Regions from separate parts of the Xenorhabdus poinarii G6 genome, predicted to be linked through region 2. Evidence: predicted binding sites of a transcription regulator. Region 2 holds the regulator's gene; the other holds the start of a gene.
The links. The regulator Fur, encoded in region 2, represses iron uptake genes when iron is present. The targets are predictions, from matches to a motif close to ATAATAATGAGAACNACTATCAA.
Positions count from the first base shown of each region.

Region 1: a site for Fur is predicted at 3,199-3,221, ahead of ftnA (non-heme ferritin). Genes of this name have one in related genera too.

Region 1 covers NZ_FO704551.1:1,474,713-1,482,692, forward strand. Annotated here, with positions in the region: gene pabB (aminodeoxychorismate synthase component 1) at 1-983, opposite strand, end outside; gene XPG1_RS06840 (YoaH family protein) at 1,126-1,308, shown strand; gene yebF (protein YebF) at 1,410-1,781, shown strand; gene pip (prolyl aminopeptidase) at 1,863-2,816, shown strand; gene XPG1_RS06855 (DNA polymerase III subunit theta) at 2,863-3,093, opposite strand; gene ftnA (non-heme ferritin) at 3,430-3,936, shown strand; gene copC (copper homeostasis periplasmic binding protein CopC) at 4,228-4,614, shown strand; gene XPG1_RS06870 (CopD family protein) at 4,614-5,618, shown strand; gene XPG1_RS06875 (YebY family protein) at 5,697-6,050, shown strand; gene XPG1_RS06880 (GAF domain-containing protein) at 6,709-7,206, shown strand; gene proQ (RNA chaperone ProQ) at 7,302-7,980, shown strand, end outside.
Region 2 covers NZ_FO704551.1:2,331,576-2,339,555, forward strand. Annotated here, with positions in the region: gene XPG1_RS10735 (peptidase domain-containing ABC transporter) at 1-681, shown strand, start outside; gene XPG1_RS10740 (HlyD family type I secretion periplasmic adaptor subunit) at 674-2,029, shown strand; gene XPG1_RS10745 (type I secretion system permease/ATPase) at 2,032-4,194, shown strand; gene XPG1_RS10750 (GlxA family transcriptional regulator) at 4,342-5,376, shown strand; gene ybfE (LexA regulated protein) at 5,453-5,743, shown strand; gene fldA (flavodoxin FldA) at 5,919-6,452, shown strand; gene fur (ferric iron uptake transcriptional regulator) at 6,640-7,092, shown strand; gene glnS (glutamine--tRNA ligase) at 7,274-7,980, opposite strand, start outside.

The DNA.
Region 1 (7,980 bases), 860 kb from region 2:
AACAATTCAGGGACTTTGACAGAGCCGGGGATGGCCACTCGTCCAATGTCATTTCTCAACAGATCAACAATCATCAAATTTTCAGCACGATCTTTTCGTGAGTTTGCTAATATTTCTGCTTGTAGCTGATCTTGGGCAGGATCAGACAGGCGTGGGCGTGTTCCCTTTATCGGACGGGTTTGGATGTGATTATTTTCCAGAAGAATAAAGCGTTCAGGTGAAACACTGATAACATAGTGTTCCGGTAAGCGGATAAACGCGGAAAAAGGCGCGCGGTTACTTTTATTGAGCTGGACAAAGGCCTGCCATTCATCGCCCTTATAATCAGCCTGAAAACGCTGTGATAAATTGACTTGATAGCAATCACCTTCCCGCAGATAACGATGAATTTGCGCAATTTTTTCTCGATATTGTTGTGCCGTCATGTTGGATTGCCACTGACCGGTCAGAGAAAAATCTTCCGTCTTGGTTGCTTGCAGAGAAGCTAACCAGGCCATTCGTTCATCAATATGATGATAGCTCACTAATGTTGCTTGCTGTAGCTGATGATCAATAATCAATCCCCAATCGTAGATACCGATGGCCATATCAGGAAAGCACAGTTCATTAGCGGCCAGTTCGGGTAATTTTTCGACACGTCGTCCGAGATCATACCCCCATATACCTAGTGCTCCCCCCTGAAAAGGGAGGTCAGGATCAAACTGGGCATTGATATCACTGGCATGAAGATGTTCTTTTAGCAGGAGAAAAGGATCGTCCTGAGAAGAAGAACGCTCGCCACGATGATGAATTTCAGTCGATTTTCCTCGTGTAATAAATGTGGTAACAGGCTCGGCGACGAGAATATCAAACCGGTTATGCGGATGTTCAGCACTTCCAGAATGTAACAGCATGGCCCAAGGGGATGCAGAAAGGGGGGCAAAGTAGTGAATGGCAAGATCAGGCGAATAAGGTAGTTGTCGTTTTTGTAATACAGTTTTCATGACGGAATCAGTGTTTGGTTCTTCACAAGAGATGACAGAGTAATTCACGGAGATTATCACACAATCTTACGCCTGACTCAGGATAAAAAGGCTATAATCGGCGTTTGCTATTAATCGCTATATTTTGTTTAAGGTTATCGCTATGTTTTCAGGTATGCCGACATTATCTCATGAGGTGCAGCAAGCGGCTGTAGAACGGATCCATCAACTCATGTCAGAAGGCATGAGCAGTGGGGAAGCGATTGCCATCGTAGCCCGGGAGTTACGCGAAAAGCATCGGAACCATGAGCAGGTTCATGTTTTATTTGAAGATGATGAAAAATAGTTGCCATGCATTTTTAACAAAACTCACATAATGACTTTCTATGGCATGTTAATTTATCACAACGTTTAATCCACAAACTTTGGATGGTAATAGGAGGTAATATGAAGACAACTCAATGCATTCGCCGTATGGGTCTATTGAGTGCAGGTGTTCTGCTTTCTGTTTCGTTTACAGTAACAGCCGCTGAGAATGATCATGTGGCAAAGTTTATTTCTTGTAAGAATTTGACCAAAGATCAGGTCGCGGCACAGGTTAAGCAAGATTTCTTGCAGAACCGGATTAATCATTGGGATAAAGACAGAAAACAATTAGGCACATCGAAGCCGATTGCCTGGGTTAATGTTAATGATATGACTGGCGATACGAATGCCTTGCAGGTTCCCTTGATTGTCCGGGGAACGAAAAAGGATAAGAGTTACAACGTCACGATTGACTGCCAAAAAGAGACCATAAGTTATAGTGAAGTGAAGTAAATAACTGGTCATGCTATCTTTTGAATATAGACGGGATACAGAGAAAGTATCCCGTTTTATTTCAATGACGAAGAGGGCTTTATGACGGAACACAGGAAACTCTATCCCGCTTATGATGCGTATCAAACAGGGTATTTAGATACGGGAGAGGGGCATCAGATTTATTGGGAATTGTGCGGTAACCCGAAAGGCAAACCCGCCGTTTTCCTTCATGGTGGTCCGGGTGGGGAGATTGCAAACTATCACCGCCAGTTATTTGACCCTGAACGCTATCATATTATGTTATTTGATCAGCGAGGGTGTGGACGTTCTACGCCCCATGCGAGTCTGGAAAATAATACCACCTGGCACTTGGTTGCGGATATTGAGCGATTGCGTCAATTCATGGGCGTGGAAAAATGGTTGGTTTTTGGTGGTTCATGGGGATCAACGTTATCTCTGGCTTATGCTGAAAAGCACCCAAATAGTGTATCGGAATTGGTGTTGAGAGGAATATTCTTGCTCCGCCCACAAGAATTGCACTGGTATTATCAAGAAGGGGCGTCTCGTTTTTTCCCTGAAAAGTGGGAGCGTACTTTATCTATTCTCTCGGAAGAAGAGCGCAGCGATGTCATTACTGCTTATCATAAACGACTGACGAGTGAAGATTTACACGTACAGCTGGAAGCCGCCCGTTTATGGAGTCTTTGGGAAGGTGAAACAGTCACGTTATTGCCTTCCACAAGCTCAGACTTTTTCTCAGAAAATCATTTTGCTTTAGCATTTGCCCGTATTGAGAACCATTACTTTATCAATCATGGTTTTATCGATGAAACTCAGCAATTACTGGATCATATTGATGTCATCAGGCATATCCCTGCGGTAATTATACATGGTCGCTATGATATGGTGTGTCAGGTGCAGAATGCATGGGATTTGGCGAAGGCATGGCCGGAAGCTGAATTATGTATTGTTGAAGGTGCTGGTCACTCTTTTGATGAAACGGGCATTTTGCACCAACTCATCAGGGCGACGGATAAGTTTGTTGGAAAATAGTCACGACAACCACCCACAAAAAGGTGGTTGTTTTTTTATCATTCGGTCAACGGCTTTTGGGTTCATAAGGCAATCGTGATAAAAATCTCGATTGCTGGCGGTAGTGGTGCAAACGTTGTTGGAAATATTCCCGCAGATGTGATGGCTGTGATTGTTCAACGGTGCCAAGAATAACAGGGATATTATAGCGTTCTCTAAACGCAACGCCGGATGCTGCTAAATCAACATTGATCTTATCCATCTCATTTTTAGATAATTTGGCTAAGTTATGTTCCATTATGATGGCCTCTCTGAAAACGTATTTTCATCCCTCTGGGAAGAAAATTAATCGACTCTTTTGGGTTTGGTAAGTTGTTTAAAAAGTCAAAAATAGACTCAGTAAATATAAATAATATCAATTATCATTTCTATTGAAAGTGTTTTTTTGAATAAAAATATCATTAAATAAAATTGATTCTTGTTTTCTGATATTTAATGAGATTTATTCTTGTTAAAGATTAAAAAATAAATCATTATTTATCAATGCGTTAAATATTTTTATTTTATTTTTGTTTTATGTGATTTTAATTGGCATAATACGTCCAGTTTAATTATTTTTTAGGAGCGCCGTCCGATGTTAAAACAAGAAATGATCAAAAAATTAAATGAGCAACTAAATTTAGAATTCTATTCTGCAAATTTATATCTGCAAATGAGTGCATGGTGTAGTGATAAAGGATACGAAGGTGCGGCCGCATTTTTAAGATCCCATTCACAGGAAGAAATGCAGCATATGCAACGCTTGTTTGATTATTTGGGTGACACGGGTTCAATGCCTGTATTAGGGGCTATTCAGGCGCCCCCTGTTGAGTTTAATTCGATCGCTGATGTTTTTAATCAGACTTATGAACATGAAAAATTGATTACAGAAGAGATCAACAAACTCGCCCATGTTGCGATGATGACACAAGATTACTCTACCTTTAATTTCTTGCAATGGTATGTTGCTGAACAGCACGAAGAAGAAAAACTGTTCAAATCCATTCTGGATAAACTGGATATGGTTGGCGAAAGCGGAAAATCGTTGTTCTTATTGGATAAAGATCTGAAGGGACTGGCGATGGCGCCAACACACGCCTGAGATATATTCTAGTCTCCAGTTTATTGCTGTTTTGCTGGCTGCTCTGTCATGTGAAATTGTCCGGGCAGAGGCAGCCAGATAAATTAATTTGACTCCGTAACTCCCTACCTTGTTTTTATACAGGGTGAAATGGGTGTTACGGTTCTCTCTCTTTTATTTCCCATTCTATTTTTGCGTCGTGCTTCACAGGTCAAGACATTACTTGTCGATTGGCGCAGATCAAACATATTTTTTGCTATAGAATCCCTGCTCAGGTATAAAAATTCATCTGCATATTACAGGGTTATCTCTATGTTTATTCCCAACATCGGTTCATTTTGGACCAAATTATCTGCCCTTATGGTGCTGTTTGTGGGTTTGTCTTGTCAGCAGGCTTTGGCCCACGCCCATCTGAAAGATCAGACGCCGACAGAAAATACAACGGTCGAAGCAGCCCCGAAAGCCATCACATTGAGCTTCTCCGAACGTATTGAACTTGGATTTAGTCAGGTGAAATTGATTGGCCCGGAAAAGAATGTCATTCAAACAGGTAAGTTGGAACTTGATCCTGAAACCAAAACTAAGTTAATCCTTCCGCTTGAAGGTCAGCTTACTGCGGGTAAATACACGGTTGATTGGCGTGTCCTTTCTGTCGATGGTCATAAGACAAAAGGTCTCTATAGCTTTACTGTGAAATAATGATTTCTCTAGAATCTCTATCCATATTCTGCCGTTTCTCTCATTTTGTTGTCGTCATGTTGATGTTCGGTCTTAGCTTATTCACGGCAATGCTTGTTTCCGGTCATTTCTCGACACTGATGAGAGAACGGTTGAAAGTTGGCGTTTTAGTCAGCACTGTGCTGGCTTTTATAACCTCGATAATCTGGTTTATCGTACAGGCTGGATTAATGGGGGAAGGCTGGGACGATGTTTATTCACCAGATATATGGCTGGCGGTATTGGGAACATCGTTTGGGCAAGTGTGGATGTGGCAGTTATTGATCGCTGTTCTTGCCGTGGGTGGGTTGTTCCTTTCTAATGTTAAGGCCAGAAATTACCTGTTGTTGGGGTGCTCAATTTTTTTACTCTCCAGCCATGCTTTCCTTGGCCATGCGGCCATGTATGAAGGTCGCGTGGGGCTATTACTGCAAATTAACCAGGTTATCCATTTACTGAGCGCAGGTTATTGGTTTGGTGGGTTGTGGCCGTTCTTGCTGTGTTTACAATTTCCGCGCTTAAGGACGATATCGGAGACACATTTATCCTCTAATCAGGTGCATTCAGGTAATGAAACCGATGTTAAAAGCATGGCAGAAAAACCAGGCAATAATCGGAATAATAGTGGAGAGGTTGCCATTAACTTTTATTCGGATAGCGTATCAGCGATGAGAAAATTTTCGCTTTATGGGCATTTTGCTGTTTTTCTGGTGATTGCGACAGGGGTTGTCAGTAGTGTCATTTTAATACCGGGTTGGCCCATCTTCAATCAGACGCTTTCTGAATATCAATCCATGTTGTGGCTAAAAATAGCGCTGGTTGTTGGTATGGTATTTTTGGCTTTGATAAACCGTTATATCTTAGTTCCAAAATTGAAGCATAAAGGATGCTATCAGCAATTGATAATCAATAGTTGGCTGGAGATTATTTTGGGGACAAGTGCGTTATTATGTGTCGCTATTTTTGCAACACAGCCTCCTGCATGATCCTGAATGTTATTTCGGGGATATGAGCAGGAGAATGGGCGATAACATCATGATATGTATCTATCAGGGGAAATGATAATGAAACGACTATTTTGGGCTTTGCCTTTTTTGCTGTTTTCTTTCCAGGGCGTCACTGCACCGATAAAAACCATTAGCAAACTCCAGTTTGGTCAACAATGGGCATTTACCCGCGAAGAGGTAATGCTTGATTGTCGGGCAGATGGTGCATTGTTTGTGATAAATCCCAGTACATTGATGCAATATCCATTAAATGATCGGGCAACTCAGTTTATGAAATCCAATCAGGTTATCGCATCATCGTTGGACACGATCCTCTTAAATGATCCTGAACACCCCAATCAAAAGATGAGCATAGAGCCATTCCAAAAAGTAGCGCTAACTTTATGTGACCAGACGGATGATAAAAAGTAATTGTTAGTTTATGTTTTCAGAATGATATCATTACTAAAATTAACCAATTTTGATTAAAATTTGGTAAATTTTATCATCTCAACTACGCTTTAAGTGGCAAGTTGTTCTACGTCTCAATGGCAATTTTTAGCGCGGGGCTCCTTGATTGAGCCATTTTTCCCTAGGCCGAGTATAGGAATCGACTCGGCCTCTTTTTGTTCCTGAATAAAGAAAGAATATTTTACTCTCTTGTCAATAAATTATTTCATTTTCCTATAGATATAATCAATATATCCAATAAACTGCGATGCGCATTGCCTGCATGATGATGTGCCTTATTTCCCCTTGCGTTATGAGAGCGAATCAATGCATCTTGCAGTGCGCTGGATATAGAGGAAATAGCATAATCGATTAGAGTAATGATAAGATATTTTACCATGAGAATAGGGACAAGGGGATTCTCCTGGGCGCAAAACAGGCTATTCTTTAGTATAAACTGTGACATATCCCTAAATTTTATAAGTGAATAGGGGTAAAAATAATTAAAGAAAATTTTAATTCGAGAAGAGAATCGGTATTCTGAAGATGTTTAAAATGATCGTTATCAGTTTCTCTTAGGTTTTTATTGTGAATTTATTGTTGTTATTTTGTTTTTAACATATCGATTGCGTAGGGGCTTATGGATAGAAATAAATTTTATCAAGAGTTGACAGATAGCTTAATAGCACTGCTTTCGGGTGAGTATGATTTTATCGCTTCTCTTGCTAATACCAGTGCATTGTTATATGAACGTTTAGGTAATGTTAATTGGGTTGGCTTTTATTTAATAGATAATGATACCCTAGTATTAGGACCATTTCAGGGGAAGAACGCTTGTGTTCGTATTCCTATCGGAAAAGGCGTATGTGGAACGGCGGTCGCGAGTAAGCGTATACAGCGTATTGCCGATGTACATGCATTCCCCGGTCATATTGCTTGTGATGTCACCAGTAGTGCTGAAATTGTACTTCCTTTAGAAGTTAATGGGCAAATTATTGGCGTTTTGGATATTGATAGCACGGTTTTTGATCGGTTTGACGAAAATGATGAAAATGGCTTGAACACGCTAGTTTTCAGGCTTTGTGAGCATTTGGGGCAATGTGTTATGTCAAAATATCAACAACAGAACGTAACTTAACATATGTATAACGTGGCATTTATCAGCAACACTATTATAATGTCGCCTGTTCGTGCCTGCGCTGGTTGGCAAAACCGTTGTAATCAGGAAATTTCATGGAAAATCAACCTAAGTTGAACAGTAGTAAAGAAGTCATTGCTTTCTTAGCTGAGCGTTTCCCGCTTTGCTTCGTGGCAGAAGGTGAAGCACGTCCTTTGAAGATCGGGATCTTCCAGGACATTGTTGAACGTATTCAGAGTGAAGCGTGTTTAAGCAAAACACAGCTCCGTTCTGCACTGCGCTTGTATACGTCTAGTTGGCGCTACCTCTATGGCGTTAAAGAAGGGGCTCAGCGTGTTGACCTTGACGGAAATACGTGTGGTGAATTAGACGCTGAGCACATTGAGCACGCTCGTCAGCAACTGGCAGAAGCGAAAGCGCGGGTACAGGCTCAACGAGCTGAACAGCGTGCCAAGAAACGTGAGGCTGACAACGTATCTGACAAGCAAAGTGAGCGAGCTGTGAATAAAAAGCCGTCTCCGCGCCGTCAGAAGGCGTCCGGTGAGGGTGAAAAACGTCCAGCCCGTTCGCCAAATCGTCCACAACAATCGCGTAAACCCGTAGATAAAACCACGAAAAAAATTGCACAACCAGAGCTGATCTCAGTGACTGATGTATCCTCTTTGAAAGTCGGCCAGACAATCAAAGTTAATGTAGGAAAAAGTTTAATGGATGCCTCTGTACTTGAAGTTGCAAAAGATGGTGTAAGAGTGCAGCTACCAACGGGTTTAGCAA
Region 2 (7,980 bases):
GCAGGGGAGACGGTGGGTGTTGTCGGTACTTCCGGGTCGGGAAAAAGTACCCTTGCCCGTTTGCTTTTACGCCTTTATACCCCGGAAAGTGGTGCGATTACGCTGGATGGTATTCCTCTGCCACATTTCGATGTTGAATCCCTCAGGCAACAAGTTGGGATCGTTTTGCAGGAAAACGTCTTATTTCATAAAACCGTGTATGAGAACTTGTCGCAATCCTGCCCCGATGCCCCGTTATCCGCCGTCATTGCAGCGGCAAAACGGGCAGGAGCCCACGATTTTATTCTCAAGTTGCCAATGGGGTATGACACCGTGATTGCCGAAGGAGGACAATCGCTATCAGGTGGCCAGCGGCAACGGCTGGCGATTGCCAGAACCCTGTTGTCAGAACCCAAAATCCTGATCCTTGATGAAGCCACCAGCGCACTGGATGATGAATCACAAGCCATTATTCAATCCAATATGGCGACCATCGCCCAAGGCAGAACCGTGATCACTATCGCACACCGGCTCTCTACTGTTCGCCAATGCGACCGGATTATTGTGTTACATCAGGGGCAAATCATTGAACAAGGCAGCCATGAACAGCTTTTGCAATACGGCAAACACTACCGGAAGCTTTGGCAGTTACAACAAGAGTTAAAACAAGAAACACAACAGGAGGAGCCAACACGTGCTTAAGGCTATCTTACGCAAAGGGATCAAACGGTTACGTACTGCTCCCCACTATTATGATTTTTTGCCTACACACCTGGCATTGTCACAACGTCCGCCTTCTCCGTTTGCCCGTTATACGGCAATCACCCTGAGTATGGGGGTTTTGGTTGCTTTACTATGGGCTTATCTGGGGCAACTGGATGTACAGGCAACCGCAACCGGACGTTTGATCGCATCGGGTCGTTCTCAAATCATTCAGGCTTACGAACAAAGCCGCCTGATGGCCATTCATGTCACAAACGGCCAGCACGTTGAGAAAGGGGCGTCACTACTGACGCTCAATACGCTCGGGGTCAATCAAGATATCGCCCGTTTGCTTGAGCAACGAGACTATTTGATGGAAGAGACAATCCGCTATCAGGCTCTGCTTGAGCAACAAGCGCCGAAATCCCTGCCACTTTTCCAACAGCAATCCACCGAAAAACAGGCAAAAATTTTGGCTCACTACTTTCACGAAAAGCAGGAATTCGACGCCACTATCACCAATATCCATGCGGAAATGGCCGTGAACCTGACGTCTCAACAGGCACGAAACAGTGATATCCATTCATTGAGCCATCTGCGGGAAAATATCAGCCAGCGTTTACAGGCGCGCAAGACATTGAGCCAAAAACAAGTCATCAGCAAGGTGGAGTATCTGGAGCAGGAAAAAGAGTTTCTGGAAACAGAAAGGCTGATCGCTCAACAGAAATCGGAATTCGGTATTCTGATGACGCAATATAAGAGTCTGGAGGAACGGCTAAACAGCCTCAAAGCACAAAAAGAGCGTGAATGGTTTGAGAAAAGAAAACAGGCAGAGATGCAATTGGCCGCCATAAAGCAGGAAATTTCCAAGATGCAGGAACGGGAAGATCTTGAGGTGGTACGCGCTCCCGTGGCGGGAACCGTTCAACAATTAAGTGTGCATACTCTCGGTGCGGTTCTGCAACCGGCTCAAAATCTGATGGTGATTGTGCCTGACGAACAGGTACAACTGGCTGAAGTCCAGATCCTGAATAAAGATGTCGGTTTTGTCTACCCGGGTCAGCACGTTACCGTTAAGGTCGATGCTTTCCCTTATACTCGCTATGGCACCATTGAAGGGGAGTTACTCAGCATTTCGCGGGATTCCACCAACGATGAACGGCTGGGGCTGGTTTTCCCGGCACAAATCAGTCTCAAACAGAACAATATTATGGTGGATGGAAAACCGGTTGAAATCACGGCGGGAATGTCTATTGTCGCGGAGATCAAAACCGATAAACGAAGAGTGATTGATTACCTGCTCAGCCCAATTCAGGAATATCAATCTGAAGCGTTGAGGGAGAAATAATCATGGCTGATACGTTCTCCTTCACCCACCATGCGGGCAAATCTGACGGCCAAGAAGCAAACAATTACGCGTTGGATTGTATCGCCCATTTAGGGAAACAGTTTCATAAGATCGCTTCGGTCGAACAATTGCACCATAGTCTGGGTGTGGATTCTCTGGCACTGACAAATTCACAACTGCGTGAAGCAGCAGATGCGATCGGGCTGCACAGTCAGTTTGAGCGTCTGACCGTCGGGACGGCGGCCACACTGCCTTTGCCCGCATTGATTCAATTAGATCAGCGTTGGTGGGTACTGTCAGACATCTGTGCTGACACCTTAACGGTGTTTGATCCTGCCACCGGCAAATCCACTGTACATCCGTTGGCTCATGTCATACCAGGTGAGCACGATCACGATGAATATCGGGTACTACTACTGGCTGACAAAACACTGACTAAGCAAGACGTTAAATTTGGTCTGAGCTGGTTTTATCCCGCTATTTTCAGGCAAAAAAACCAGTTACGGGACATTTTTCTGTTCGCTATCGTGTTGCAACTTTTTGCGCTGGCATCCCCTTTATTATTTGAGAATATCATCGATAAAGTGCTGGTCGGGCGGAGTGTTTCCAGCCTGCACGTTCTCGGTATCGCCATGCTGGCACTGGCATTAGCGGAGCCTTTGTATGGTTTTATGCGTAATACGGTGTTCGGGCATATGGCGAGCCAAATCAATTCTGAGCTTTCCGGCCGCCTGTATCGCCATCTTGTGGGATTACCCCTGCCCTATTTCAAACAACGACAAACAGGGCAGATTATTGCCAGAGTCAGGGAAATGGCGCATATCCGCCAATTTTTGACCGGCTCTACCCTCATGCTGCTGCTTGATCTGATTTTTATCCTGCTGTTTTTGGGGGTGATGTTTCATTATTCCACCCTGCTAACAGGGATCGTGATCAGTTCACTGGTGCTCTATTTTTTACTCTGGCTGACTGTCGGGCCGATGATTCGAAGCAAAGTAGAAAAAGAGTATGAAGCTGATGCCAATGCCACCAGTTTCCTGACCGAAGCGGTTACCGGGATTGAAACCATCAAGACCACTGCAACTGAAAAACGTTTTTTGCATCAATGGCAGAAGGTATTGAGTCAACAGTTAATCCGACGTTTTACCGCCCAAAAAAGCGGGCTGGCGGCTGGGCAAGGGATTGAGCTGATCCAAAAAATGGTGGCCGCGCTGCTACTGTGGTGGGGCGTCCGGGCAGTGCTGAAAGGCGATTTATCCCCCGGTGAACTCATTGCGTTTAATATGCTGGCCGGACACGTGACTCAACCGATCCTGCGGTTGGCGCAAGTCTGGCAAGATTTCCAGCATACCCTGATCGCCCTGCGCCGGGTGGGAGATATCCTTGATGAGCCGATGGAAAACAGTCAACAGGGGCTGGTCTCCTCACCGGAACTGGCTGGCCAAATTGAATTCAGAAATATTCGCTTTCGCTATCATGCTGATACCCCCGAAGTCCTGGCGAACCTGTCACTGGAGATTAAGGCCGGTGAATTTATTGGTATTACGGGGCCATCGGGTTCTGGCAAAAGCACATTGACACGCTTGTTGCAACGCCTCTATGTCCCGCAACACGGTCAGGTATTGGTGGATGGCATGGATCTGGCGATCGCTGATCCCGTATCACTGCGCCGCCATATGAGTGTCGTCTTACAAGAAAGTATTCTGTTCTCCGGCAGTATTGCGGACAATATCCGCCTGTGTAAGCCTAATGCCAGTGATGAGGAAATCCATAAGGCCGCGACCCTGGCCGGGGCGATGGATTTTATCCAGGCATTTCCTCATCAATTTGCGCATCAGGTGGGTGAAAAAGGCGGTAATCTTTCTGGCGGGCAGCGACAGCGGATTGCATTGGCAAGGGCATTGCTCAGTGATCCCAAGATTCTGATCCTGGATGAAGCCACCTCTGCACTGGATTATGAATCTGAGGCCGCCATCATGAGCAATATGGATGAAATATGTCGTCATCGAACGGTCATCTGTATCGCTCACCGGCTGAATACCCTCCGCCATGCCGATAAGATTTTTGTGTTAGATCTGGGGAAAATCGCTGAATCCGGCTCACACGATGCCCTGATACAACAAAAAGGGTTATATGCACAACTTTGGCATCAACAAACGACCTAAGGTTACTCTATTGATTATCACTTGGTGATTATTATTGCTATAAAAAAGTCATCCATTAAAGACAAGAGGCGGGTTTCATCTTAAAATTAATTTCATCATTCAAGTCATACCGCATGACAAGGTGTTCTTAAGGAAGAGAATATAACCATGAAACAAGTCTCTGTTATCGCGTTAGTTTTTTCGCATACCTCGGTCACGTCGGTTGCCATGCCGATCGAAATTCTCACTATCGCCGCTAATACTATTGGCGGCGCTGCCCCCCATGTCAGCATTATCTCTCCACCCCATCAGGAAAACAGAAATCATACGAATAACCTGTTGATGGGCTCTACACGCTTCCCCCATAGCACCCTCGCTGCTTCCCTGGATTGCGGACAACAACCCGATATGATTCTGGTCGGTTCACTGGGCTTTCCGGAATGGGAAACGCGACATTGCACGCCAGAAATCATTGCATGGATTCAGGCGATGGATGAAAAACGCATTCCGATCGTTTCAATATGCTCAGGCACGTTTATCCTTGCCCAAGCAGGATTATTAAACAACGGCGCCACCATTCACCCTCATTTTTTCCCCGAATTCAAAAAACGCTTCCCCCATATTCCTCTCTATACCGACAAAAAAATTATCAGCGATAACCACCGATTCTGTATCTCCAGTGCTTATGGCTGCGGAAGCTGTATGTTAAATATCATTGAGTTGGTATACGGACAATATGCCAGAGAACAATGTACAAAATTTTTGTTAGATGAAAATGACAGCACAGCCCTGTTTGATTCCGCCGGCTTCACCCCTTATCGCCAGCACGCCGATGCGCTGATCCACAAACTGCAAGATTGGATGCATACGTTTCCCTCTGAAATTTTATCTGTCGCTGATTTAGCCAATAAAATTCATCTTTGCGAACGCCAGATGAAACGCCGTTTTAAGATCGCTACAGGCAAAACCCCGATCCAATATATCCAGCAAATCCGCCTGTCACAGGCAAAACACTGGCTGGAAAAATCCCAAAAATCCATTGAAGAGATCAGCCATGAAGTCGGTTATGAAGATACCCGCTATTTCAGGGAGTTGTTCAAACGCTGTCATGGATTAACACCAAAAGAGTATCGTCAAAAATATCATCACTCTTCCCTTTTTCTGCCCAATGCCATTGGCTATCCCTCGGAAAAACCAGACTAGCCAGTAGCGGCACGCGTCCAGCTAAGGTATTATTGCCGGCTATATTGTTGGTACACGCCCATTATCAATTGAATTTATGGCAAAAGAACAAACTGATCGCACCACACTGGATTTGTTCGCAGATGAACGCAGGCCAGGGCGACCGAAAACAAATCCGCTGTCCAGGGATGAGCAGCTTAGAATCAATAAACGCAACCAGTTGCGGCGAGATAAGGTAAAAGGACTGCGTCGAGTGGAACTTAAACTGAATGAAGAGGCCGTCGACATACTTAATCATCTGGCAAAACAGCGTAATATCAGCCGCAGTGAATTGATTGAGCAAATGCTGGTAGCCCAACTGGCAGAAAAAAATCATCCTGCCAATTAACGGCATTTATTCAACGGCAATAAAGCGATGTCACCACACAAATTTGACAGATTTGTCATTGATGTTTGGTCAGAATAACGCTTTTCATGTGACTAAAACTGACATTTTTCTAGCTGATTTCAGCGTGATGTGTATGGATTTAATACACGAATAAAACAAGAGGTTAACCCATTTTATGGCAATAATAGGTATATTCTTCGGCAGCGATACCGGCAACACAGAGAACATCGCCAAAATGATCCAAGAAAAATTGGGTGGTGCTGATGTTGCTGAAGTCCACGATATTGCCAAAAGCAGCAAAGAAGACATTGACGCTTTCGATATCCTGCTGCTTGGCATCCCAACCTGGTATTACGGCGAAGCCCAATGTGACTGGGATGATTTTTTCCCAACACTGGGAGAGATTGATTTCGACGGAAAACTGGTTGCTTTGTTCGGCTGTGGTGATCAGGAAGATTATGCAGAATACTTCTGTGATGCCATGGGCACTATCCGCGATATTATTGAGCCTAATGGCGCAATTATTGTAGGGCACTGGCCAACCGAAGGATATCACTTTGAAGCCTCGAAGGGCATGGCCGATGACACCCACTTTATTGGTCTGGCTATTGATGAAGATCGCCAACCAGAATTGACAGATGAACGCGTTGAAGCCTGGGTACAACAAATTAAGGCTGAAATGAGTCTGTCAGCCATCCTGGATGCATAATAAAGAGAATAATACCCTTTCAAGCGGGATTATTCTTGCATAATGTGTCATGATTCCGGAATAGGTATGGTTTTCATTTTGACTATCCATGCCTATAATCAACTGCGTGAAAACAGAATCATGATTCCCTCACGATACCCCCAAGTATCATAAGTTCACTTAACCCTAGTTACAGGACTGAATCCGCATGACCGACAACAATAAAGCATTGAAAAATGCTGGACTTAAAGTCACACTTCCACGTTTGAAAATTCTGGAAGTGCTACAGGACCCAGAATGCCATCATGTCAGTGCGGAGGATCTCTACAAAAAACTGATTGATATCGGTGAAGAGATTGGCCTCGCCACTGTCTATCGCGTGTTGAACCAGTTCGATGATGCCGGCATTGTCACACGCCACAATTTTGAAGGCGGTAAATCGGTTTTTGAACTCACTCAGCAACATCACCATGACCACCTGATTTGTCTCGATTGCGGGAAGGTCATTGAATTTAATGACGAGTTTATTGAAGAACGCCAGAGAAACATCGCTGAGCGTTATGGCATTAAACTTTCAAACCACAGTCTTTATTTATATGGTCACTGCGCCGCTGGTGATTGCCGCAAAGATAGCGCATTTCATGATGAAAAAGCAGGATAATTCTACTCAGGTGTTTAATTTCATCTGAATAAGCTTCTGCCGATTAGCTTAAGCTAGTCGGCAAGTCGCTTTAAGCACGATTAGATTAGCCAACGATGAGATAGCCACACCGCACTACTGATAAAAAAAGCGTGAAAATAATCACGCTTTTTGGTGTACAGGTTAAGTAAACAGCGTCACATTATCCTTGTGAGATTTTTGCCCAGGTATCACGCAGACCAACGGTGCGGTTAAAGACCAAACGATCAGCACTTGAGAGGCGACTGTCAGCGCAGAAATAACCTTCACGTTCAAACTGGTAAGTTTTTTCTGGTAACGCATTGACCAGACCCGGTTCGACAAATCCCTTACGGATCATCAGCGACGCTGGATTAATCGTGGATAAGAAATCATCCTCCGCTCCCGGATTTGCTACGCTGAACAGGCGGTCATACAGGTAGAATTCTGCCGGAACACCGTAGGCAGCGCTGACCCAGTGAATCACCCCTTTCACCTTGCGGCCATCAGCGGGATCTTTGTTCAGCGTCTGTTCGTCATACTGGCAATAAATTGTTGTGATATTGCCTTGCGCATCTTTTTCAACACGCTCAGCTTTAATCACATAAGCATTGCGCAGACGTACCTCTTTGCCCAGCACCAGACGCTTGTATTGACGATTCGCTTCTTCACGGAAATCCGCGCGATCAATATACAGTTCACGACTGAACGGCACTTCACGGCTGCCCATTTCCGGTTTATTCGGATGGTTAGGCATCGTCAGGATCACTTCACCTTCCGGCATATTCTCGATCACCAGTTTCACCGGATCAAGAACCGCCATAGCACGGGGCGCATTTTCATTCAGGTCATCGCGAATGCAGGATTCCAGCGCGGCCATTTCAACATTGT